Pontibacter liquoris: one gene and its partner. Each later gene encodes a partner of the first gene's protein in a complex. Links are inferred from orthologs where the notes say so. Each region holds a gene or a part of one and is shown in the gene's direction. Other genes may lie near its edges. The genes, in order: mnmG and mnmE.

The links.
Region 2: the proteins of mnmG (region 1) and mnmE are in contact, whole or in part, in a solved structure (PDB 9HIP), measured with the Escherichia coli proteins. The link is inferred for Pontibacter liquoris from one-to-one orthologs.

What each region holds. Positions count from the first base shown.
Region 1 is NZ_JALEBG010000002.1:598,717-610,248, reverse strand. The notes cover bases 3,116-6,096. They hold mnmG (tRNA uridine-5-carboxymethylaminomethyl(34) synthesis enzyme MnmG), read left to right. Parts: upstream 3,116-3,665; coding sequence 3,666-5,528; downstream 5,529-6,096. Other genes in these bases: LWL52_RS15925 (class I SAM-dependent methyltransferase), read left to right, coding at 5,529-6,096; ybeY (rRNA maturation RNase YbeY), read left to right, coding at 3,173-3,601; LWL52_RS15940 (ATP-binding protein), read left to right, coding at 3,116-3,189. Outside these bases: LWL52_RS15945 (DUF4175 family protein), read left to right, coding at 1-2,735; more of LWL52_RS15940, read left to right, coding at 2,764-3,115; more of LWL52_RS15925, read left to right, coding at 6,097-6,416; LWL52_RS15920 (Ig-like domain-containing domain), read left to right, coding at 6,487-8,097; LWL52_RS15915 (cation:proton antiporter), read left to right, coding at 9,060-11,129; LWL52_RS15910 (DUF4385 domain-containing protein), read left to right, coding at 11,101-11,532. UniProt on the Escherichia coli protein: NAD-binding protein involved in the addition of a carboxymethylaminomethyl (cmnm) group at the wobble position (U34) of certain tRNAs, forming tRNA-cmnm(5)s(2)U34.
Region 2 is NZ_JALEBG010000001.1:2,452,393-2,463,931, forward strand. The notes cover bases 3,453-6,440. They hold mnmE (tRNA uridine-5-carboxymethylaminomethyl(34) synthesis GTPase MnmE), read left to right. Parts: upstream 3,453-4,246; coding sequence 4,247-5,635; downstream 5,636-6,440. Other genes in these bases: LWL52_RS10160 (thioredoxin family protein), read left to right, coding at 3,453-3,561; LWL52_RS10170 (hypothetical protein), read left to right, coding at 5,863-6,440. In the rest of the region: LWL52_RS10145 (3-oxoacyl-ACP synthase III family protein), read left to right, coding at 1-42; LWL52_RS10150 (metal-dependent transcriptional regulator), read left to right, coding at 175-831; LWL52_RS10155 (Nramp family divalent metal transporter), read left to right, coding at 876-2,771; more of LWL52_RS10160, read left to right, coding at 2,998-3,452; more of LWL52_RS10170, read left to right, coding at 6,441-6,498; LWL52_RS10175 (hypothetical protein), read left to right, coding at 7,164-7,481; LWL52_RS10180 (hypothetical protein), read left to right, coding at 7,753-8,160; LWL52_RS10185 (hypothetical protein), read left to right, coding at 8,418-8,795; LWL52_RS10190 (hypothetical protein), read right to left, coding at 9,034-9,852; LWL52_RS10195 (hypothetical protein), read right to left, coding at 9,849-10,025; LWL52_RS10200 (toxic anion resistance protein), read right to left, coding at 10,025-11,110; LWL52_RS10205 (hypothetical protein), read right to left, coding at 11,115-11,539. UniProt on the Escherichia coli protein: Exhibits a very high intrinsic GTPase hydrolysis rate. Involved in the addition of a carboxymethylaminomethyl (cmnm) group at the wobble position (U34) of certain tRNAs, forming tRNA-cmnm(5)s(2)U34.

The sequences.
Region 1 (11,532 bases):
AGGCGCCTTTTCAGTTTGTGGTGCAGAGCAAGCCGCTGCAGGCCTTCCGCGGCGAAGACTTTGAGCTGAAAGTTGCTGTCACTGGCAATGCTGTACCAAACGAAGTATACCTCAACTATAACGGCCGGCGCCAGCAGCTCACTGCTGCCAGCAAGGGCACTTATACTTATACTTTTAAGCAGTTGCAGAAGCCTGTGGAATTTCAGCTGGAGGGCTCCGGCTTTTTCTCTGACCACTACCAGCTGCAACTGCTTTCGCGCCCTAACCTGCGGCAGTTCCGGATGCAGGTGGCCTACCCGCCATACTTAAACCGAAAGCCTGAGGAGATCCAGAATACCGGCAACGCGGTAGTGCCCGAAGGCAGCACCCTTACCTGGCATTTTGCAGCCACCGAAACCGATAGTGTAAAACTAGCCTTTGAGGCGCCGGCCCAGGTGCTGACAGCCGTAAAGGACGCAAACACCTTTACCGCTTCCAAGCAGTTTAACCAGAGCCGCAACTATAGCATCAGGCTCCGCAACGCCTACAGCACCAACAAGGAGCCGATCAGCTACCAGATCACCACCATCCCGGACCGGCACCCGCAGATCAGTATGGAGCAGTTCCAGGATACGGCACTTTATACTTACCTGGTACTGGGCGGCGATGTGTCGGACGATTACGGGCTGACCCGCCTGGCGCTGCACTACCGCATCAGCAACGACAAAACCCCGCAGGCTACTTACAAAAGCCGGCCGCTTCCACTAAACCTGCAGCAACTCAGCCAGACCTATTATTATCAGTGGAACACCGCCGCCCTGAACATGCAGCCCGGCGACAAGCTGGAGTACTTTGTGCAGGTATGGGACAACGATGGCCTACACGGCCCTAAAGCGGCGCGCACGCGCACCTTCGAACTAAAAGTACCTGACAAGCGCGAGCTGCAGAAAGAGCTTGACAGCAATGCCCAGTCGGTATCCAGCCAACTGAGCCAGACGCTGAACCAGGCCAACGAGCTGCAGAAAGAACTGGCCAAATCAGAAGACAAGATGAAGACCAAGCGCGACCTGAACTGGCAGGACAAAAAGCAGCTGGAAGATTTGATGGCCAAGAAAAAGCAATTGGAGCAGGATCTGTCTTCGATGAAGGATATGTTTGACCAGCTCAGCAAAAAGCAGAACATGCTCAGCGAGCCTAACAAGCAGCTGGCTGAAAAAGCGCAGCAACTTCAGAAAATGATGAACGATCTGCTGGACCCTGAAACCAAAAAGCTTTACGAAGAATTGGAGAAATTACTCCAGCAGCAGCAGCCCAACGACACCGAGATGCAGAAACTGCTCAGCAAGCTCGATAACCGAGAAAAGAACCTGGAGCGTGAGATAGAGCGTGTCCTGGAGCTATTTAAGCAACTGCAGTTCGAGCAAAAACTGGGCAACGTGTCGGAGAAGCTCACCGAAATGGCCAAAGACGAAAAGCAGCTGGCCGACAAAACCGAGCAGAAACAGCAACAAAACCAGCAGTTGCAGCAGGAGCAGAAAGAACTGCAACAGGATTTTGAGGACGTGAAAAAACAGCTCGACGAGCTCAAAGATTTGAACCAACAGTTGGAGAACCCCAACAGCCTAGACGAGCAGCAACAGCAGCAGGAGCAGCAAAGCATCGAGCAGCAGATGGAGCAGAGTCAGGAGCAGCTAGAGAAGAACCAAAACAAAAAAGCCAGCGAGTCGCAGCAGAAGGCAGGGGAGAAGATGCAGCAGATGGCCCAGAAAATGCAGGAGATGAAAAGTAGCATGGGCATGGCCGGCATGGAGCAGAACCTGGACAACCTGCGCGATATCCTGGAGAACCTCATTACGCTCTCCTTTGACCAGGAAGATGTGATGAAGCAGTTCCGAAGTGTAAGCCAGAGCGACCCGCGCTTCATCACGCTATCGCAAAAGCAGCTGGCCCTGAAAGACAATGCGCGGGTAATTGAAGACAGCCTCTTTGCCCTATCCAAAAAAGTATTCCAGATCCAGTCTTTCGTAACGCGCGAGGTAGCGGCTATGAACCAAAGTATGGACAACAGCCTCAAGCAGCTCAGCGACCGCAATGTGCCCAAGGCCAATGTGCAGCAGCAACTGGCTATGACAAGTATGAACAACCTGGCGCTGATGCTCAACGATGCGCTGAAGCAAATGCAGCAGGCCATGCAGCAAATGCAGGGAAGTATGGCCGGCAAACAGAAGGGCGCCAAGCCCAAACCCGGTGGTTTAGGAGAATTGCAGCAACAATTGAACAAAAAAATCGAAGATTTGAAAAAAGGTGGGCAATCGGGTAAGGCACTTTCTGAAGAATTAGCTAAATTGGCTGCGGAGCAGGAGGCTTTACGAAATGCCATGCAGGAGTTGGAGAAGCAGGGGCAAAAACCAGGCGAAAACGGCAAAAGCGGCCAGTTGGGAAATATCAGTAAGATGATGGAACAAAGCGAGACTGATCTCGTTAATAAACGTTTGACCGAACAGACCATCCTGCGGCAGCGTGAAATCCTGACCCGATTACTGGAAGCGGAGAAGGCTGTGAAGGAACGGGAATTGGACAATAAACGCGAGGCTACTTCGGCCAAAGAGATTGCCCGCAAAGTTCCGCCCTCGTTTGAGAAGTATTTAAAAGCAAAAGAAAAGCAGACAGAACTGCTTAAAACCATACCGCCTGCCTTGTCGCCGTATTACAAGCAGAAGGTTAACGAGTATTTTCAGAACATCAGCAATAAGTAAGCACCTAATTTTACACTTAACGATTGATATGAATCAGGTTAAAATTCAGATTCCTTCCCTTATCGAGAATATCCGCGTAATAGAGAGCTTTATCGACAATTCTAAGGAAGAATTCGAGTTTGAAGACGACATTTATGGCAACATCATGGTTGCTGTCACGGAATCTGTAAATAATGCTATCCGCCACGGAAACAAGTTCGACAAAGACAAGAACGTATACCTGACGCTTCAGATCGAGGACAACAAGTTGCTTTTTGAAATTGAAGACGAAGGCCCTGGCTTTAATTACGAGCAGCTGCCAGATCCCACCGCTCCTGAAAACCTGGAGAGCCCCGGCGGACGTGGCATTTTCCTGATGCGCAACCTTTGCGATGAGGTTAACTTTGCCGATAACGGAAAAAAGGTTCAGCTCATCTTTAACATTGCTAATTTACAGAATGGATCATCCAATTGAGTTTATCAGCGAGGACGTCGATTTTACGCTGGATAACCCGGAGCAAGTATCTGATTGGATCGCCACAGTAATTGAGAAACACGGCCAGGAGCTAGGCCCGCTTACTTACATTTTCTGCTCCGACGAGTACCTGCACGAGATCAACGTCGAGTACCTCGATCACGACACGCTCACCGACATCATCACCTTCAATAATGCTGACGAAGAAGGCACTATTGAAGGTGATGTTTTTATAAGCATAGACCGCGTACGCGACAACTCCGCGGAGTTGGGCACTTCCTTTACCGACGAGCTACACCGCGTCGTCATCCACGGCATCCTCCACCTGCTCGGTTTCAAAGATAAGTCTGACGAGGAAGAGACACTGATGCGCAAAGAAGAGGATTCTTCCTTATCTTTGCGAAAGTTTTAGTCTCAAAAGGAATTCCCAACCTCTTGCAGATGTTTCACGTGAAACATCTCTTAAATCAGATTACATGTTTCCAGAATACGATATTATAGTTGTAGGCGCCGGACATGCCGGCTGTGAAGCTGCCGCCGCTGCCGCTAAAATGGGATCGAAGGTGCTCCTTGCTACCATGAACATGAACACCATTGCCCAGATGTCATGCAACCCCGCCATGGGGGGCGTAGCAAAAGGACAGATCGTTCGGGAGGTAGATGCCCTCGGCGGGATGAGCGGTATCATTACCGACCAGACCATGATCCAGTTCCGCATGCTCAACAAGTCCAAAGGTCCGGCTATGTGGAGCCCGCGCGCGCAAAGCGACCGCATGCGGTTTGCCGAAGCCTGGCGCCTGAGCCTGGAGCAAACAGAGAACGTTGACTTCTGGCAGGAGATGGTAACGGGCATTGCCGTAGAAGGAGGGAAGGCTGTCGGAGTGCGCACTAGCCTGGGGATAACTATCCGTGGAAAGGCCGTTGTTTTAACCAATGGCACCTTTTTGAATGGTATTATCCACATCGGCGAAAAGCAACTGGGAGGCGGAAGAGCCGCTGAAAAATCAGCTAAAGGGCTAACCGAACAACTGGTGGAATTTGGCTTTGAAGCCGGCCGCATGAAGACCGGAACCCCGCCGCGCGTAGACGGCCGCAGCCTGGACTATAGCCGGATGGAAGAGCAGTTCGGCGACGAGAACCCCACCAAATTTTCTTACACTGATACTGAGCCGTTGCAAAAACAGCGCAGCTGCTATATCACTTATACCAACTCGGAGGTACACGAGATCCTGAAGACCGGCTTTGAAAAATCGCCGATGTTCCAGGGACGCATCCAGGGCCTGGGCCCGCGTTACTGCCCAAGTATAGAAGATAAGATCAACCGCTTTGCTGACCGCGACCGCCACCAGATTTTTGTGGAGCCGGAAGGATGGAGCACGGTGGAAGTATACGTGAATGGTTTTTCCAGCTCATTGCCGGAAGACGTGCAGCTCAAAGCCCTCCGCAAAATAGTGGGCTTCGAGAATGCCAAAATGTTCCGCCCAGGCTACGCCATCGAGTATGATTTCTTTCCGCCTACCCAACTGAACCTGACCTTGGAAACAAAGCTGGTAGAGAACTTATACTTTGCCGGCCAGATAAACGGCACCACCGGTTACGAGGAAGCTGCCTGCCAGGGATTGATGGCGGGCATTAACGCACATAACAAGATAAACGACAAAGCACCGTTTATGCTTAAACGATCCGAAGCGTACATTGGCGTGCTGATTGATGACCTGGTAAACAAAGGCACTAACGAGCCATACCGCATGTTTACTTCCCGGGCAGAGCACCGCATTCTGCTGCGCCAGGACAATGCCGATATCCGCCTGACAAAGCTTGGCTACGAACTTGGTTTGGCCGATGAACAGCGTATGAAAGCTGTGGATAAGAAGATCACGGAAACAGCTGAAATCATCGCCTATTTAAATAACAAGCCTGTTGAGCCCGGAGATATCAACAGCATGCTGGAAGAGATGGGCTCTGCCCCGATCGTAGAAAAGCAGCGTGCCGGCCAGCTCATCAAGCGACCGAACATCGAGATAGAACACCTGGCAGCGGCTATACCGGCTATAGGCGATTACCTTAGCAAGTTTGCAAAGGACAGCGTAGAGCAGGCCGGTATTTCGGTGAAGTATGAAAGCTACATCGAGAAAGAATATGTGATGGCCAACAAGATGAGCGAACTGGAAAACTATACGATCAAAGAGAAGATCGACTATAGAAACATTCCGGCGCTATCGGCAGAAGCCAAAGAAAAATTATTGAAGATAAATCCTGAAACGATAGGGCAGGCCTCCAGAATAAGTGGCGTGACACCGGCCGATATTTCGGTGTTAATGGTATACCTCGGAAAATAAATGAGCTACGAAAGATTAGAACACTGCCCGGTTTGCGGCAAAAACGAGTTCAAAAACTTTTTAGTAGTAACGGACAACTCTGTATCAAAAGAGAGCTTTGTGCTAGTGGAATGTGAGAACTGCAGCTTTAAGTTTACCAACCCGCGACCGGATGCAGCGAGCATCGGAGCATACTATGAATCGGAGGATTACATCTCGCACAGCAATACCAAAAGCGGCATTATCAACAGGGCCTACCATGTGGTGCGCTCCATTACAACCAAGCAGAAAGTAGAGCTTATCAACAGGCATGCGGCGGGCAAAGGCAGCGTGCTGGACTATGGCTGCGGGACGGGCGTGTTTCTGGCAGCTTGTAAAAAAGATGGCTGGGAGGTAAGAGGCATCGAGCCCAATGAGCGCGCCAGGCAGGTAGCCACAGCCGAAACCGGCGAAAACATTGCCGCATCACTGGAAGATCTTTCAGGCGAAAAGTTTGATGTGATCACGCTCTGGCATGTGCTGGAGCATGTGCACACGCTCAACGAAACGGTAGATGCCCTGATCGCGAGCCTGCAGGATAATGGCACCCTGATTATTGCCGTGCCCAACGCCGACTCGCACGACGCCAAAGAGTACAGAGAGAATTGGGCTGCTTATGACGTGCCCCGCCACTTGTATCATTTCACGCAGCCTACCATGAAGCGCTTTTTGAAGAAGCATCGGATGGTGCTGGAAGAAGTGCTGCCCATGAAGTTTGATGCCTACTATGTTAGTATGCTAAGCGAAAAGCATAAGGATGGCAAAACAAAAATGCTGGCAAGCGTGCTGAACGGATACAAATCGAACAGCCATGCCGAAAAGAACGGGAACGATTATTCCAGCCTCATCTTTGTGGCTAAAAAGAAATAAACTATTGATAAGTTGAAAACAGAGAAGGCAAGCGTAAGTTTGCCTCTTTGTTTTTAAAGAACCTACACACATGAAGATACACGCCATACTTGTAGCAGCAGCACTTATAACGGGTATGAGCTCGTGCGCGAGCATCAGTAGCCCGGAGGGTGGCCCCAAAGATACCACGCCGCCAACGCTGAAGAGCAGCACTCCGAAAAACCAGCAGTTAAACGTGAAAGGCAAAACTGTTAGCCTGACATTTGACGAAGAGATCCAAGCTAAGAATCTTACCCGCGAACTGCTCATCACGCCTAATACCAACAACACCTATAAGGTGAAAACGGATAAGGAAACGATTACGCTGGAGTTTGAAAAACCGCTGCTGAAGAATACCACCTATACTTTCAACTTCCGCGAAGGGCTGATGGATATTACCGAAAGTAACAAACCCCTGAACTTAAAACTGGCTTTCAGCACCGGCACCTTTATCGACTCAAGCAAGGTAGCTGGTACGGTAGTAGATCTGATGACGCAGCTACCGGAGAAAGATGCCGTGGTAGCACTTTACCCGGCAAACGATACGCTGAATATCAGAGAAGATCTACCCTATTATCAGACGCAGACAGATGCCGCGGGCAAGTATACGTTCGAGAATATCAAAGAGGGAGATTACCGGATCTACGCGTTGATAGATAAAAACAAAAATGCCATTTACGATAACGAGGCGGAGAAAGTGGCCTATTTCTCCACACCTATTCATATTACGTCTACCACAGCACCGGTACTTTTGCAGACCGTAAAAATCGATACCAAGAAGCCTATTCTCACCCAACGTGACCGATATAGTGACCGGTTTGTAGGCACTTATAACGAAGGCATCCTGCGGTTCAGCGCAAGGAGCCAGCAGCAGCCAAACGACACATTATACTTCAGAAAGGGTACCGGAGGCAAAGCATTCCAGCTGTTCAAAACGCCTACTTTCAATGGTGGAAAAGCAATCTTCTCTGCAGTGGATTCCTCGGGCAATATAGCGGTAGATACTGTTCAAATTGCTTTTGAAGGGAAGCGTGCCCAGCTGCTGAAAGGCGCGCAACTACAGGTTACAAACAATGCAAAGCCCGCTTACAGATCCGGGCAAACGGTTACCATCGAACTCGAGACGCCTGTCAAGATTACCGGGAACGAGCCAGTTCGCATTATGGCAGATTCGGTAGTACTGCAGGCCCTGAAATATCCAGGGCAGCTTACCCTGGATCCATCAGGTACCGAATTGCGCTTTCAGCTCCCAGCGCTGCAAGGCCGCAATAAACAATTCAGCCTGGTGTTGGATAGCACCGCCATCGTCCCGTTACAGGGCAATCCGTTAGTATTCCCTGCTATTCCATTGCCGATAGCAGATAATAATGGGTTGGGCAGCGTGAAAGGAATTATCCAAACCAAGTCTCCTTCCTATATTATCCAGCTGCTCGATACAAAGTATAATCCGGTAAAAGAGATCCGGAATATGAAAACGTTTATTTTCACCAACCTCGAGCCGGGGCAATATTATATACGGGTGCTGGTAGATGAAAACAACAATGGCCGCTGGGATAAACCGGATCCGAAGCTGGAAAAAGCCTTTGAGAAAGTATATCTCTATCCGAATCCCATCGATATTCGTGCGAACTGGGAACTGGAAGCGATCAAGCTCGAATTTTAATTTAGAAGAAAACACAAAAAAAGGGAGGCCTAGTCGGTCTCCCTTTTTTTGTGCCTGCTAAACCAGGACATCCTATCCCCAACAGCGCAGCTCTCTTCCTTTACAATTCTCTTCTGCTTACCAGGTTTATACATCGGCAAACGGAAAGCTTTCAAAGGCCGAAGCTGTTCCGGCACGCCTGTCTCAGCCTGTGTACTGCCTACTCCCTTTCCTTGAATCCCGTTCCCGCTTCACGTTGGCAGCTACACGTTACACATGTCACCTTCCGCTCGCTCCTTTATACAGGCCGGTAAATTCCGGCGCGTGTAAAATTCTGTTTCGTTTTCACGGTTTGTGAAAGTGAAAAGCTTTTTGCTTCTCACCCGTAAGATAAAATCAGAGGCACTAATTCGTGTATTTAAGAGCGCGTTTAAAGCACATCAGAAACAAATAAAAGAAATCCACAAAGCTGTGGGTATAACGGTGGATAAACGTGGGTAAACCGTAGAACAATTTACACACCCCTTGTCCGGAGCTACCCAAAACGGCTGTGGAACACCCGAAAAGTGGAAACAGGTGCACAACTTCTCTCAAATTTTAGGGTTGTCCACGTCTGTGTGAATAGTGTAAAAAGAAATACACATAAAAGGGCAAAAAGTGGAAAACAGCTTTAAACCCTTGAGAAAGATATTTCTAAAAATTTTGAGAATGTGGAGAGCGGGTGAAAAACCTGGAGTATGTAAACAAGTTGTTACGCTTACACAAATATGGGTAGAGTTATGCACTTATGAACACACTCAATAATGAGAGAAAGATTCTTTTAAAAATTTAATTAAATAAAATTATTAGAGATGGAGATGTGTGGAAAGCTCATAGAAAAGCGAAAATTTGAGTAAGGAAAGCAGGACAGTTACACAAAGGCATAAGAAAAAAAAGCCTTAACTTTAGTCGGAAGCCGTTGAAATGAAACTATGAAATTACTGATGGAACTACATATACCACTCGAAGAGCCGGTGCAGATCTTTACGCTGGTATTGCTGATTATACTTGGTGCTCCGATACTAATGCGAAGGCTGCGGGTGCCAAGTATCGTGGTGCTGATACTTGCCGGCGTGATTATAGGACCCCATGGTCTGCATATCTTGGAAAGAGATGCCAGTATCGTTTTATTCGGTACGGTGGGGTTGCTCTATATCATGTTCCAGGCAGGGCTCGAAATTGATATCATCGATTTCAAGAGGTATAAAGTTCGAAGCATTGTATTCGGCGCTCTCACCTTTCTGATCCCAATTGTAGTGGGAACACTGGTGTTTAATAACTTGATCGGGTACAACATAAAACCAGCCATACTACTGGCCAGCATGTTTGCCCCGCATACCTTATTGGCCTATCCTATTGTAAGCAGGCTGGGATTAAGCCGGAACGAAGCAGTTACGATCACCATTGGCGGTACGCTGATAACGGATACAGCCGTGCTGTTAACGCTGGCCATTATCACCGGTTCGACAGAAGGAGAAATGAGTGTCGGTTTCTGGCTGAAGATGCTGATCCAGATGAGCATGTTTGTTGTGATTGTGATAGGCGTATTTCCGAAGCTGGCCAAGTGGATGTTCAAGCAGCTGGAGAGCGAGAAAGGGGCGCAGTTCATCTTTGTGCTGGCCATTGTCTTCGCGTCAGGTTTTATAGCTGAGCTGGCCGGGATGGATGCTATTATTGGAGCGTTCCTGGCGGGGCTGGCCCTCAATCCGCTTATACCGCATACTTCGCCGCTGATGAACAGGATAGAATTTGTAGGGAATAATATTTTTATTCCTTTCTTCCTGCTAAACGTGGGCATGATGGTGAACCTCATAAAGCTCTTCACCGATACAAATGCCCTGATCATTGCGGCTACCATTGTTATTCTGGCGCCACTCTGTAAGTATGCCGCAGCATACATTACACAACGCATATTTGGGTATAGCAAACTGCAGCGCCACCTGATCTTTGGCTTGAGCAGCGCGCATGCGGCCGCCACGTTGGCGGTAGTGCTGGCAGGGTATGAGGTAGGCCTGCTCGGCGAAAGCGCGCTGAACGGCGCGGTAGCCCTGATCCTAGCCTCTAGTTTGGTAAGTTCGTTTACGACAGAGAAAACAGCCAAACTGCTGGCCATTATAGAGCGCCGTAAAAAGCCCGATGTAAGTGATAAGCCAGACCGGATCCTGGTGCCGGTCGGCAATCCAAAATCTATGGAAAGTTTGATCGACCTGGCCATCATGCTCAAGAACCCGGCACAACACGAGCCGATCTATCCGCTGGCTGTGGTGATCGACAACGAGCATGCCGAGGAGGAAATTTATAAAAAGAACAAAATGCTGCAGGAAGCTATTAAACAGGCATCGGCAACGGATAACGATGTGCAGCTGGTTTCCAAAATAGATATCAACATTGCAAGCGGCATTTTGCGTGCCATAAAAGAGCTTATGATCACGGAAGTGGTTTTGGGGTGGAATGCGAAAATTACGACCCAGGCCCGGATCTTTGGAACCGTGCTGGACAACCTGCTGGAAAATACAGAGCAGATGTTCCTGGTTTGCCGCATCATTCAACCGCTGAATACCACCAGCCGGCTGATCGTGATCGTGCCCACCAATGCGGAACTGGAACGGGGGTTTATGCGCTGGGTGCGGTCGGTAAATTTGTTAGCGCAGCAGTTGGGTGCTAAGGTGGTTTTCAGAGCGCAACGCAGAACTCTGAGCAAGCTCAAAAGCATTGCCACCGGTGCCAAGCCGGCTATTGAAGCCGAGTTTATACCTTACGAAAGCATCCGCGACTTTTCGGCCATGCGATCAGAGATCAAAAAAGACGACATGATGATCGTGATCTCAGCCCGGAAAAGCACCGTATCGTACAACAATAACCTGGACTACGTGCCGCGTATGTTGTCGCGAAACTATAGCAATAACAGTTTTATTGTAATATACCCGGAGCAATACGCCACCTCGCAGAGCACCTTGATTAAATCGGAAAGTATAGAAACAGTAAATGAAGAAGGAGCAGGGCAAAACGTTTAACTATGACCTGGATTTTGGGAAGACGGATTTCCGGCAGCATCCGGAGCTGTACCGCGTAGGCAAAGGCGAGCAGGGTGTGTTGCTGGTAGAGCCTTACAAATCGGAGATCCTGCCGCATTGGCGCTTCAGAACGCCGGAGATAGCCACTGAGTCTTCTGAAACGATCTATGCCAAGTTCCGGGACTACCTGCAGCAGAATGACTTTGTAGGGGCGGATATGGCCCGCAAATTTTTGCAGATGGGCTATACCCGTGCGCGCCGTTACGCTAACCATAAGTCTGGCCGCAAGTATGAGCAGAACCCGCAGCAGGAGCCTACCTGGGAGCAGGAAAAAGCAGCCCGGAAAAAGTACCTGTTGCCCAACGAGCCGGATGCAGAAAAGGCGCAGTCAGCGCAAATATTC
Region 2 (11,539 bases), on another replicon or contig:
GGCAGCGGGTTTACCTGGGCCTCAGCCCTCATCCGGTGGTAGTTTTAATTAACTGAGTTTTGAATCACTGAATAACTGAACCTTGTATCAATGATGGAGTGAAGGGGCGGAGTTTATATTTACTGTCATCCCATTCAATGATTCAAAATTCAGTTATTCAAAATTTAAAAAAGCGTGCATAGCTTCACCGAGGAAAACTATATCAAAGCCATCTACAAGCTGTCGGGCGGTGGCGAACAGGGCGTGAGTACCAACGCGCTGGCTGATGCGCTGGCGACCAAAGCAGCTTCGGTAACCGATATGCTGCGCCGGCTGAGCGCCAAGAACCTGGTGCACTACATCAAATACCGGGGTGTCACGCTCACGGAAGCGGGCGAGGCAGTGGCGCTGCAGATCATCCGCAAGCACCGGCTTTGGGAAGTGTTTTTGGTAGAGAAGCTCCACTTTAGCTGGGACGAGGTGCACGAGGTGGCCGAAGAACTGGAGCACGTGCGCTCCGAACTGCTCATCCAGCGCATGGATGCGTTTCTGGGGCATCCCAAGTATGACCCGCACGGCGATCCGATTCCATCGGAAGATGGGAAGATGAAGCCGAAAAAGCAGAAGCTGCTAGCCGACATGGAAGTAGCGGAAGCCGGGGTGGTAGTGGGCGTAAACGATTCGCAGCCCCTTTTTCTGCAACACCTCGACAGGATGGGTATTTCGCTGGGGAGCCGGATCGAAGTAGCGGATCGCATACCCTATGACAACTCCCTGGAGATCCGGCTGGAAGGCAGTAAAACCCTGCACCTCTCCTACGAGATCACAAAAAACATCTACCTGTCGGCCTGAGGCAGCACAGGAAATCAGGCAAGCAAGTATACTTTATACAACCCATGGAAACCAAGTTAACGCAGGAGCCTTTATCAGGTAAGTCTTTAGGCGAGGTTCACTCTTCTATTGATACAACGAGCCAGACAGGCTTCTGGAAAAAGCTGTTTTCTTTTCTGGGGCCGGCCTACCTGGTAAGCGTGGGGTATATGGACCCAGGCAACTGGGCGACCGACATTGCCGGGGGCAGCCAGTTTGGGTATAAGCTGTTGTGGGTGTTGCTCATGTCAAACCTGATGGCCATTCTGCTGCAAAGCCTGAGTGCCCGCCTGGGTGTGGTGCGCGGCAAAGACCTGGCGCAGGCTTCCCGCGAGGCTTACCCCAGCTACATCAATATCCCGCTCTACATTCTGGCTGAAATTGCGATTGCCGCCTGCGACCTGGCCGAAGTGCTGGGCATGGCCATTGGTTTGCAGCTGCTGTTTGGCTTGCCGTTGATCTGGGGCGTCAGCCTGACAGTGCTGGACACTTTCCTGCTGCTTTTCCTCATCAACAAGGGCATGCGCAAAATGGAAGCGTTTATACTGGTGCTAGTTACCATTATAGGCGGCGCCTTTGTGCTGGAAATGTTTTTTGCCAAGCCCGATGTAGGCGAACTGGTGCAGGGCTTTATTCCTTCCATCCCGAACAGCGACGCCCTCTACATTGCCATCGGTATAATCGGCGCTACTGTAATGCCGCATAACCTATACCTGCATTCCTCGCTGGTGCAAACGCGCAAGATCGAGCGCAGCAGCGACGGCATCCGCAAAGCGATCCGTTTCAACAACATCGACTCGGCTGTTGCTCTGAACCTGGCCCTGTTTGTGAACGCAGCCATCCTGATACTGGCGGCGGCCGCTTTCTACAAAAACGGCATGTACACCGTTTCCGAGATCAAAGATGCCCACAAGTTCCTGGCGCCATTGCTGGGCAGCGAGTGGGCGCCGGTGCTGTTTGCCGTGGCCCTTATCGCGGCCGGCCAGAGCTCCACGCTTACCGGCACGCTAGCGGGTCAGATCGTGATGGAAGGTTATTTGAACCTGCGCATCCAGCCCTGGCTCCGGCGTATGATCACCCGTTTGCTGGCAGTGGTGCCTGCCCTGTTTGTGATCATCTATTTTGGCGAAGATGCCACCGGCGAGCTGCTAGTGCTAAGCCAGGTTATACTTAGTTTGCAACTGGGCTTTGCTGTTATTCCGCTCATCCATTTTGTAAGCCATAAACAGCAGATGGGGGAATTTGCCGCCGGCAAGTGGGCAAAAACCGGCGCCTGGCTTTCCGCTTCCATTATCGTGGTATTAAACGCAAACCTTGTCTACGAAGAGCTCACCGGCTGGCTACATACTTCACAGCACGCTTTGCTCATCGGGTTTGCGGTGGTTCCTGTGGTGATGGCCTGTGCCCTGTTGCTGCTCTATATTACGTTCCAGCCTTTCGTCCGGAAAGTGCGGGAACATCATACACCAGCCCCGCATTTTCAGCCGGTAAGCTACCAGCAGCCACTTGCCAGGCCCGTTTACTCCAAAATAGCCATCACACTCGATTTTACAAAAGCCGACAAGCAGGTCATCAACAATGCCCTGGCCATCGGCACGCCTGCCGCCGATTACCTGCTCATACACATTGTGGAAACGGCCGGCGCCCTGGTTATGGGTCCTGAAATCGACGATTATGAAACAGACTCGGACCGGCTCAACCTGGAGCGCTATGTGCAGGATCTCCGCAGCAAAGGTTACCACGTCACATACCAGTTGGGCTTTGGCAATCCTAAAAAGGTTATCCCCAAAATAGTCAAGCGCTACGAGGCCGAACTGCTGGTAATGGGCTCGCACGGCCATAAAATGATGAAAGACCTGATCCTGGGAACCACGATCGAAGCGGTGCGCCATGCCGTTAACATACCTGTACTCATCATCTGACAGCCCTCGTAGAAATAAGTATAAGGAATTGCTTGCTTCCTGCACAGGTTTGCCGGAGTCTATACTTCCTTTCAAAATCCTTCCAGAACAATCATAGAAGATTGGAATAAACAAGCGTCTCGCTGGATTTATACGCTAGTATGGGAGCGGAATTTTAATTGTGCCGGTTGATGTTTACCTTACAGTTGAAAACCGGAAGATTATACTTCTGAAAGCGCCACAAGATATGCTTAAAACGCCCCTGATCGGAACAGCCGCTGCCCTTACCCTGCTGGCTTCCGTCTACAAAGTAAATGAAACTGCCGCGGCAAACTTGCCGGGCACGGAGCTGGCTCAACCAAGTATAAAAGCGGAGCCCATCCACTGGCTTACGATCGAAGAAGCGGCAGCGCGGCAAAAAAAGGAGCCTCGCAAAATGATGATCGACGTGTATACCGACTGGTGTGGCTGGTGTAAGAAGATGGATAAGACCACATTTGCCGACCCGGAGCTGGCTGCCTATGTGAACGCCCATTACTATGCCATTAAATTGGATGCAGAAGGCAAGGACCCGATCACCCTGGATGGCCATACTTTTAAGTATAATCCTGAATACCGCTCGCATGAACTGGCAATAGCCCTACTGAACGGGCAAATGAGCTACCCGTCCACAGTTTACCTGGACGAGGAAATGAAAATGCTCTCGCCGGTCCCCGGCTACCTGGATGCACCTGCTTTCATGAAGATTCTCCGTTATTTTGGCGGCAATCACCATAAAACCATGACGTGGCAAGAGTATGAGAAGAAGTAGTGATGAGATTGCTTACCTCTGCTCCCTATAGTTAGGCAGCATCTTGTCTGGCAGCATTTAAGGCTGCGCAGTAAAAAGGCACTTCTATTTACGCCCTTTCGGACTTCTCAGTCCGAAAGTCACCCGCTGGGGATTTCTTAATCCCCGTTATTGTGGTTACCGTAGATTAGGAAATCCGGACTAGCCTACTAGTGAAGTATAGGCGCAATAGATTCTATGTAGTTGCAAAAAGCGTCACTCCCTTTCACAAAGATCCTTTCAGAATGACAACATCAAGCAGAAAAGGAAGGCACCGCAGGCGAGGCGAAACCCCAGCAAAGCGCTTAAAAATTGAAGTATAGTTTAGCACTACATCCCAGCATTTAACCAACTTTATTCCGCACTATACACATGCCAATCGCATACTGGCTATCACAGGTAACCACCACCTTAACACTGCACTCAAACAGGCGGTAGAAAACGTATAAAGCCAAAGTATAGTGAACTCAGGACCGACGAGAAAAAGACATATACAACGTAAAAACCAGCCAGGCTCAACGTATAAACAACAATACTGGTCCATGCAAAACGTCACTACTCACGAAAGCTTCACCGAGAAGTGTCCTGCCAAGGTATCCGAAAGCCATTACCTTCTAATCCTCCTGAACTTATCGTAACTTTGCATCTGCCTTAAGAATAAGAAACGATTAGTTTGATACATACCCTCACCACCACCGATACCATTGTAGCCGTTGCCACTGCGGCGGGTACGGGTGCTATTGCTGTCATCCGCTTGTCCGGACCTAAGGCCATCAGCATTACCAATGCCGTTTTTAAAGGCAAAGACCTGGCCGGGCAGCCCAGCCATACCATCCATTTCGGTACTATCCGCGATGGGGAAAAGGTGCTGGACGAAGTGCTGGTGTCGCTGTTTGTGGCGCCCCACTCCTATACCAAAGAAAACGTAGTGGAGATCTCCTGCCACGGCTCCGATTTCATTGTGCAGCAGATTGTAAAGCTGTTGCTCAGCAAAGGAGGGCGCCTGGCCAATGCCGGAGAGTTCACCAAACGCGCTTTCCTGAACGGGCAGTTCGACCTGGCGCAGGCCGAGGCGGTAGCCGACCTGATCGCTTCCGATTCTGCTCTCTCGCATGAGGTAGCCATGAAGCAGATGCGCGGCGGTTTTTCGCAAGAGATCAAGCGCCTGCGGGGCGAGTTGGTGCATTTTGCCTCCATGATTGAGCTTGAACTGGACTTTGGCGAAGAAGACGTAGAGTTTGCCGACCGCGAACAGCTGCGGGCGCTCATCAACAACATTCAAAGCATCATCCGCGAACTTTTAAAATCATTTGAACTAGGCAACGTCATCAAGAACGGCGTGCCGACCGTGATCGTGGGCAAGCCGAATGCCGGAAAATCCACCCTGCTCAACCAACTACTGAACGAAGAAAAAGCCATCGTGTCGGATGTGCCGGGTACTACCCGCGATTTTATTGAGGACGAGATTAACATTGGCGGCATCACATTCCGTTTTATTGATACGGCCGGGCTGCGCGAAACCACAGATAAAGTGGAAGCCATTGGTGTGGAGCGCACCATGCAAAAGCTCAGCCAGTCGTCGCTCATCATCTACCTCTTCGATATAACCGAAGAAACAGCCGAAGAGGTGCAGGCAGAGCTGGACCGGCTGAACCCAGACAAGCGCCCTATACTTGCTGTGGCCAATAAAATGGACCAGGCCTCGCCGGAGAAACTGGCTGCGCTACAACAAAGTATAACCGGCGTGCTGCCGATCTCTGCTGCCCAGGGAGCAAACCTGGACGAGCTGAAGCAGGCCCTGGTAGACAAAGTAACACTGGGTAAACTCAACACCCAGCAGCAGACCATCGTGACCAACCTGCGCCACGTCGATAGCCTGAATAAGACCTATGCGGCGCTGGATGATGTACTCAATGGCCTGGCTCTCGGCATCAGCAACGACCTGGTAGCCGCTGATATTCGTCGTGCACTGTATAGTTTGGGTGAGATTACAGGCGAGATCACGACGGATGATCTGCTCGATAATATTTTCACGAAGTTCTGCATTGGAAAGTAACCAGCCATACTTCTAACAAACACTAAAAAAGCCGGCGCATAATTGTTTGCCGGCTTTTTTATTTCTCCGCTTTCGGGTTATGCAAATATCTACTTTATTGCATATAATTGCGGCTCACTTTGTTCATCAGCTAAAATCAAGCAAACGCAGGTTATTCAAGCTGTTCCGGACAATAAAATAGGAGACTACTATTCAAACTATATTACTTTCAACCTTCAACTTCTTTTATGAGAAAACTTTTACTTCTATGCTTGTTCGGACTTGGTTGCTTTTACGAGGCTGATGCTCAGCAAGCGGCTATTTTAACAAATGATTCGACAACCCAGGAAAGCGTTGCCCCTTACAAACCTGTTCGGTTGTTGTTAAGCGGTTCTTTTGAGTTTGGTGGCGACGAAGTGGCGAAAGTATACTTCACGAATGGGGATGACCAATCGGTAAAAGCAGGACAGGGTGTTTCTGCAGCCGTAGGAGCTGAATTCCGGTTCCGGAAAGTAGAAAACCTACTATTACGCGCTACCGTTGGCTACAAATACGTAACCACGCAGGCTGATAACGTGCACATCAGACTCACCCGGATACCGCTTCATTTTACAGCTAACTGCATGGCCACGGACAAGATCAGGCTGGGAGCCGGCATTGTGACCCACCAGGCGATCAAATTCAACGCAGATGGCATTGGCGAAAACCTCACCTTTAAAGCCGCGGCCGGTCCTGTTTTTGAAGTTGCTTACAGCGGCATAGGCTTGTCGTATACCATCATGAAGTACCAGGATAATGCGCATACTTCCTACGCTGCCAACGCCATTGGGGTAACCTTCAGTGGTGTCTTGCCCCGCATTACCCAAACCAAAACAAGCAAATAAGTACGATTTGTCTTCTCATATCCTTATGGGAAATAGCTTATAGAAGCTGCACTTCCTTTTTGTAAAAGCCCGTCATGCCGCCCTGCATGATGGGCTTTTTTCATGATTCAGCTATTCTCTTATTAAAGGTAGGTACCTGGAAGCACGCTGAACGGGTGCATCGTATATAATGTCATGGTAGTAGAACCCTTCAGGCAGGAGCTATACTTTAAGTGCATGCTGCTTGAAACTACCATCCTAAACAAACGACTTTAGTTGCCTTTCGCCTGGTAAGTATAAGTATCCTTTGCATGCCAGCTTTACGCAGCTACTTCCATGTTTCTGTTCCCTCCCTTCTTATTTCGACGCACTCCTGTGCAAATTCCAGTGCGTATAAATGCGTAGCTGCGCGCTATATACCAGTATTTACATGTAATTAAACGGTATATCCCATTTCTTCAGAAGCTGGTAACAGGCCAACCCCGTATAGGGAGCAAACGCAACGTATAGTGTGGAATTGAAGGGATTATTATACTGATTGATTGAAGGCTGGGAAGCGGACGTGCTGGAATGGGTGCTTTGCATGGCCCTTCCCTTTCTTTCACACATGAAGCTGCATACCAACCTGCCGTGAGGGCAGAAAAATAAAAACAGGAGCTGGCTATACGGCCAGCTCAAACAAATATATGATAGAACTCGAAGAGTTGGCCGCCAGGCTCAGTAACAGCAACCTGCTGCTTTTAAAAGAAAACAATACCTACTTAGAGTGTCAGTTTGTAACAGGAGGCCTTGTTTGCCATGTAGTACCCGTCAGGAACAAAATTCTTGCCCAGGCCCTGCAGCAAAAGAGCATACGCGGCATCATAGAGGGCACCCATTACCTCAGCTTCCAAAATAACTTCAGCAGTTTCTGCTTACATGTCAGAGCCCGGGTACTTTATGCAGAATTAAGGGCCAGCACGGCCGAATACCAGCTGAGCTACCCGCAACTTGCCGTAGCATAATGCCTGATGGGATAATGGCAGGTACCACCTGTTATGCAGCATCCCCGCCGTTGCTTTTCTTCTTTCCGGCTTCAACTTGCCTGATTTCCTCTTCACATACAATCGCAAAATATGCTGCCGAATCAGCAGCAGGGTGCCGTAAGGATAAGTATGTTTATAGAATTCCCTTTTACTTTAACACTTACACAAGCCATGGGCTGCAGGCACAGGTTTATCGTTAGAAACAGGGCAAATACTGTATATTAGCACGTACTTTTAACTGTAAAGCCCCATGATTCTCTTTGAGAATAGTATCATCAAGCTCGATTATACGCCTGCTACCGACATTCTGGCTGTCGGGTATCCGGATCTGCACGGCTTTCTGCTTCCTGAGATCAAGCACAACATTGATATCCTGATCGATACTGTCAAGAATTATGATGTAAAGAAGGTGCTGCTCGATGCATCCCATACGGTTATGTCGGTGGGTATGGAAGAAAGCAGGGAAGTAACCATTTACCTGGCCCAGGGCTTTTCCAGAACCCGCGTCGAGAAGATCGCCCGTCTCCAGTCGCTGAACGAGACCATTGAAATGCGGGCAAAAGCAACAATGCAACATCTGGCCGAAATACAGCTGCTCCCCTTTCAGTTGCAAAATTTTTCGGTGAAAGCCGACGCGTTAGCCTGGTTACAGCATTAACCCGATAGCACCTATACCTGCCGGCACATACTTTTTCGTTATGTACCCTTTAAGCTGGTTTTTACCTGAAAAATCTGGTATAAAAAGCAGCCTTTCTGTTGAAGACCGAACGTAGCTAAACCCGTTATTTGCGGCATTCGCTTAGCTAAGGCAAACGCGCCTAAAACAAAACACGGTTTATACTTACTAAACTAAGTATAAATTACTTCCGTATACAAAATCCATAAAACTTTTTAACGGATTGAAGAGGAGGAAACGTGCAGTTTGATATAGATAAGTTTTTTGACCGGTTACAGGAACAGGGGCTTTCAAAGCGGGAAGCCAGCCAGGCGGTTTTCAAGGAAATAAAAGATGCGGAAAACCAGAAGATCGCTTTTTTAGACCAAGCCAGTGAGAACCCTGATTATTATAAATTGATAAGCAATCACATCGATAGCTATATTATTTACCTGAAGGTATTACATAACCGCATTGCGCCACACGAACAGGAAATGCCGGAAGTGCAGCCTTACGATACCTCGAAAGCAGTAGCCTACCACACCATGAACCTGCTCATGCAACTCGAGCAGTTAGAGCGATCAAGGTTCACCAAAGTATACAATGCATCCCGTAAAAACAGGCCGGGCGCAGCCTGATGGCAGCCCTAACATTTAAGAACTAAATTGCAGACATTCTATGGCGCAAGCATCCGCTTGTGCCTAGTCCGTTCTTGTGCCAGGCTCTTTTAACAATAAGAGTCCGAAGTACAGAAGCAATGCAGGCACAAGCGGACGCTTGCGCCAGTAGATGTCTAGAAGTGCCAGTTGGCTGCTACCCATGCTCAGAGGTTAACGCCAGCATACTTATAGGTATACCTTAAATACTATTTGTCCCTTACTGTTGCTTCCGGAAAGTACTGACCGGGAACAGGCGGTGATCGTCCAGCATCAGCACATAAGGCGAGCCGTTCCAGTGAATGACAGGCACCATCTCCGGGGGCTGTGCAGGTTGGTGTATGGGAATGGCTACCAAGGCATTGCCGATATAAGTGATATCCTCCAGGCCAAGCCGGTCCGCCACATAGGAGACAAACATTTCTTTTTCTTCTGGGGAGGAAGTAAACCCAATCTTGTGCGGGATAAGGCTGTCGGGGGCATCCTCCCGTAGATAAATAAGCTTAGTATAGGTGTTGATCGAGATCTCCGGCACGGTCAGGCGGGGCACATTGGTGATCGACCCGGCAATGTCGGCCAGCACCCGCTCGCTGGTTTCCAGGTTCTGCCTGCGGGCTTCTTTCACTTCTTTCCGCTCTTTCCGGAACGGGCCAGACACCATCCTTCGGATAACGGCATCAGCCCTGGCGGTGGCCGAGCGCGTGGACCTCACCTGCTGCCGGTGCACATCCAGGATCACGGTAAAGGTATTCAGGAAATGGTCCGTATGCTGCAGGTGAAAAAGCTCCAGCTCATACGCCCGGCTCCGCTCGGCCAGGTAAGTATGGATGCGCTCTGTTTTGTCGTGCACGTCCTTTATTTTTTGCGCGTAAGGCGTGCCTTTATACCTGCCCTGCAGCGCCTGCAAGGCCGAAAGCCTTTGTTTGGAATCCCGGATATAGGCTGCTTCTTTTACGTTGATGGGGACAGGCGTTCCTGCAACCGTCCTGTTGCCTGCAGGCCCTTTTTGCCCGAAGAGGCCCTGCAGAAAGTCTCTCATTTGGTAAGGATCTTTTTAAGATGCTGCGTTTCAATTTCCACCTGTATCTTTTCCGATGCTCTCAGTTCCTCTAAATACCGGTCCAGGTTTTGAAGGTATAGGTCCAGGAGCGCTTCCTGTTCGGAATTCAGAAAATTGTCGGGCGAGGGTTGCTGCGCTTCTTCCAGGGCCATTATTCTGTTTCAATTTGTTTCGATTTGCCAAACGAGCCGATGATCTTGCTGTTCAGTTCCTCCTGCACGGCCGCCAGCTCCTTCACAGCTTCCAGCCTTTTTTTACTTCCTTCTTCCGATATCTTCAGCACGGCATCCACCGTCTCCACCATGTCGCGGTTCACTTTTTTAAGCGTGTCCACATCCACAATGCCGCGCTCGTTCTCTTTGGCCGCACTCACCACGTTGGTCTTCAGCAGCTGCGAGTTTTTCAGGAGCATCTCGTTGGTGGTATCGGTTACCTTTTTCTGGATCTCCAGCGCCTTGCGTTGCTTCTCCAGCCCCAGGGCAATGGCTACCTGCTGGCGCCATACCGGTATCACCGTCACAATAGAGTTCTGTATCTTCTGCGCCAGCACATCATTGGTGGTCTGTATCATCCGGATCTGGGGCATCGACTGCGTGGCAATCGTGTGGGAGAGCGTTAGGTCATGGACTTTCTTTTCCAGGCGGTCTTTAAAGGCCACCATATCGCTGAGGCGCTGCACGGCCAGCTCGTCCTGATCGCTTTGTTCCACCTCGGCCTGCAAAGCCGGGATAGTCTCTGTTTCAAGCTCTTCGATCTTCATTTTACCCGCCGCAATAACGGCGCGCACCTCGTGGATGTATTCCACCGCCTGCTTAAACATCACCTCCAGGCTGGTGGAGTCTTTCATGATACTTTGCCGGGTCTTCTCCAGGCGTACCACCACCGCATCCACATTCTCGGCTACCGAATTATACTGGCTGGCTAGGCGGGCTGTCTTATCTTTTATCTTTTTTGCAAAGGGCAGCCGCGACAAAAAGCCCCGCTTCTCCTCCTCGTCTACCTTGATCATGTTGATCTGGGCCAGCAGGTCGTTGATGGCCGTACCGGCATCGCCTGAGTCTTTGGCTTTTACTTTGGTGAGCAGCTCATTGGAATAATAGCCCAGCTTGCGCTGCGTCTCCACACCGAAGTTAGTAAGGGTTTCGGGCTTTGTCGGATCAATGGTCTTCGAGAGGTCCCGGGCGCGCTGCTGTAGTTGCTCTTTGTTCTCGGGAATGGTGATGTTGGTGTTTTCCATGGGGTTATTCTCCAAAATGCTGTTTTTGCAGGTTATCTAAGGAATTTAGGTTTTTGTTGATGTTGGCAAGTCGGTCGCTGTTCTCATACCATTCTATTTCGTTTAGCGGCAGGTAGTCGCCCAGCAGGTCGCGGACTTCCCGCAGCAGGGCCTCCCCTTTCCTGGTCCGGAACGCCGGGTTTTTGTAAGCGGCGCTGAGGTATTCCACCTTTACCTGTCCGCCACTGGTTATGGCCAACTCCCTGACTTCAGCCACCAGCTCCGACGATTGGTTCTGTTCGGTGACGATGGTTTTATACACGCCTTTGTGCTTTTCTTCCAGGGCCGTGGTCAGCAGCGCCCGGGCTTCTTTTATCGCCTTACGCAGGCGCAGGTTAGGGTTGATATAGTGGCCGAACATGTACCCTAGCGCGGCTCCTATGAGTAAGG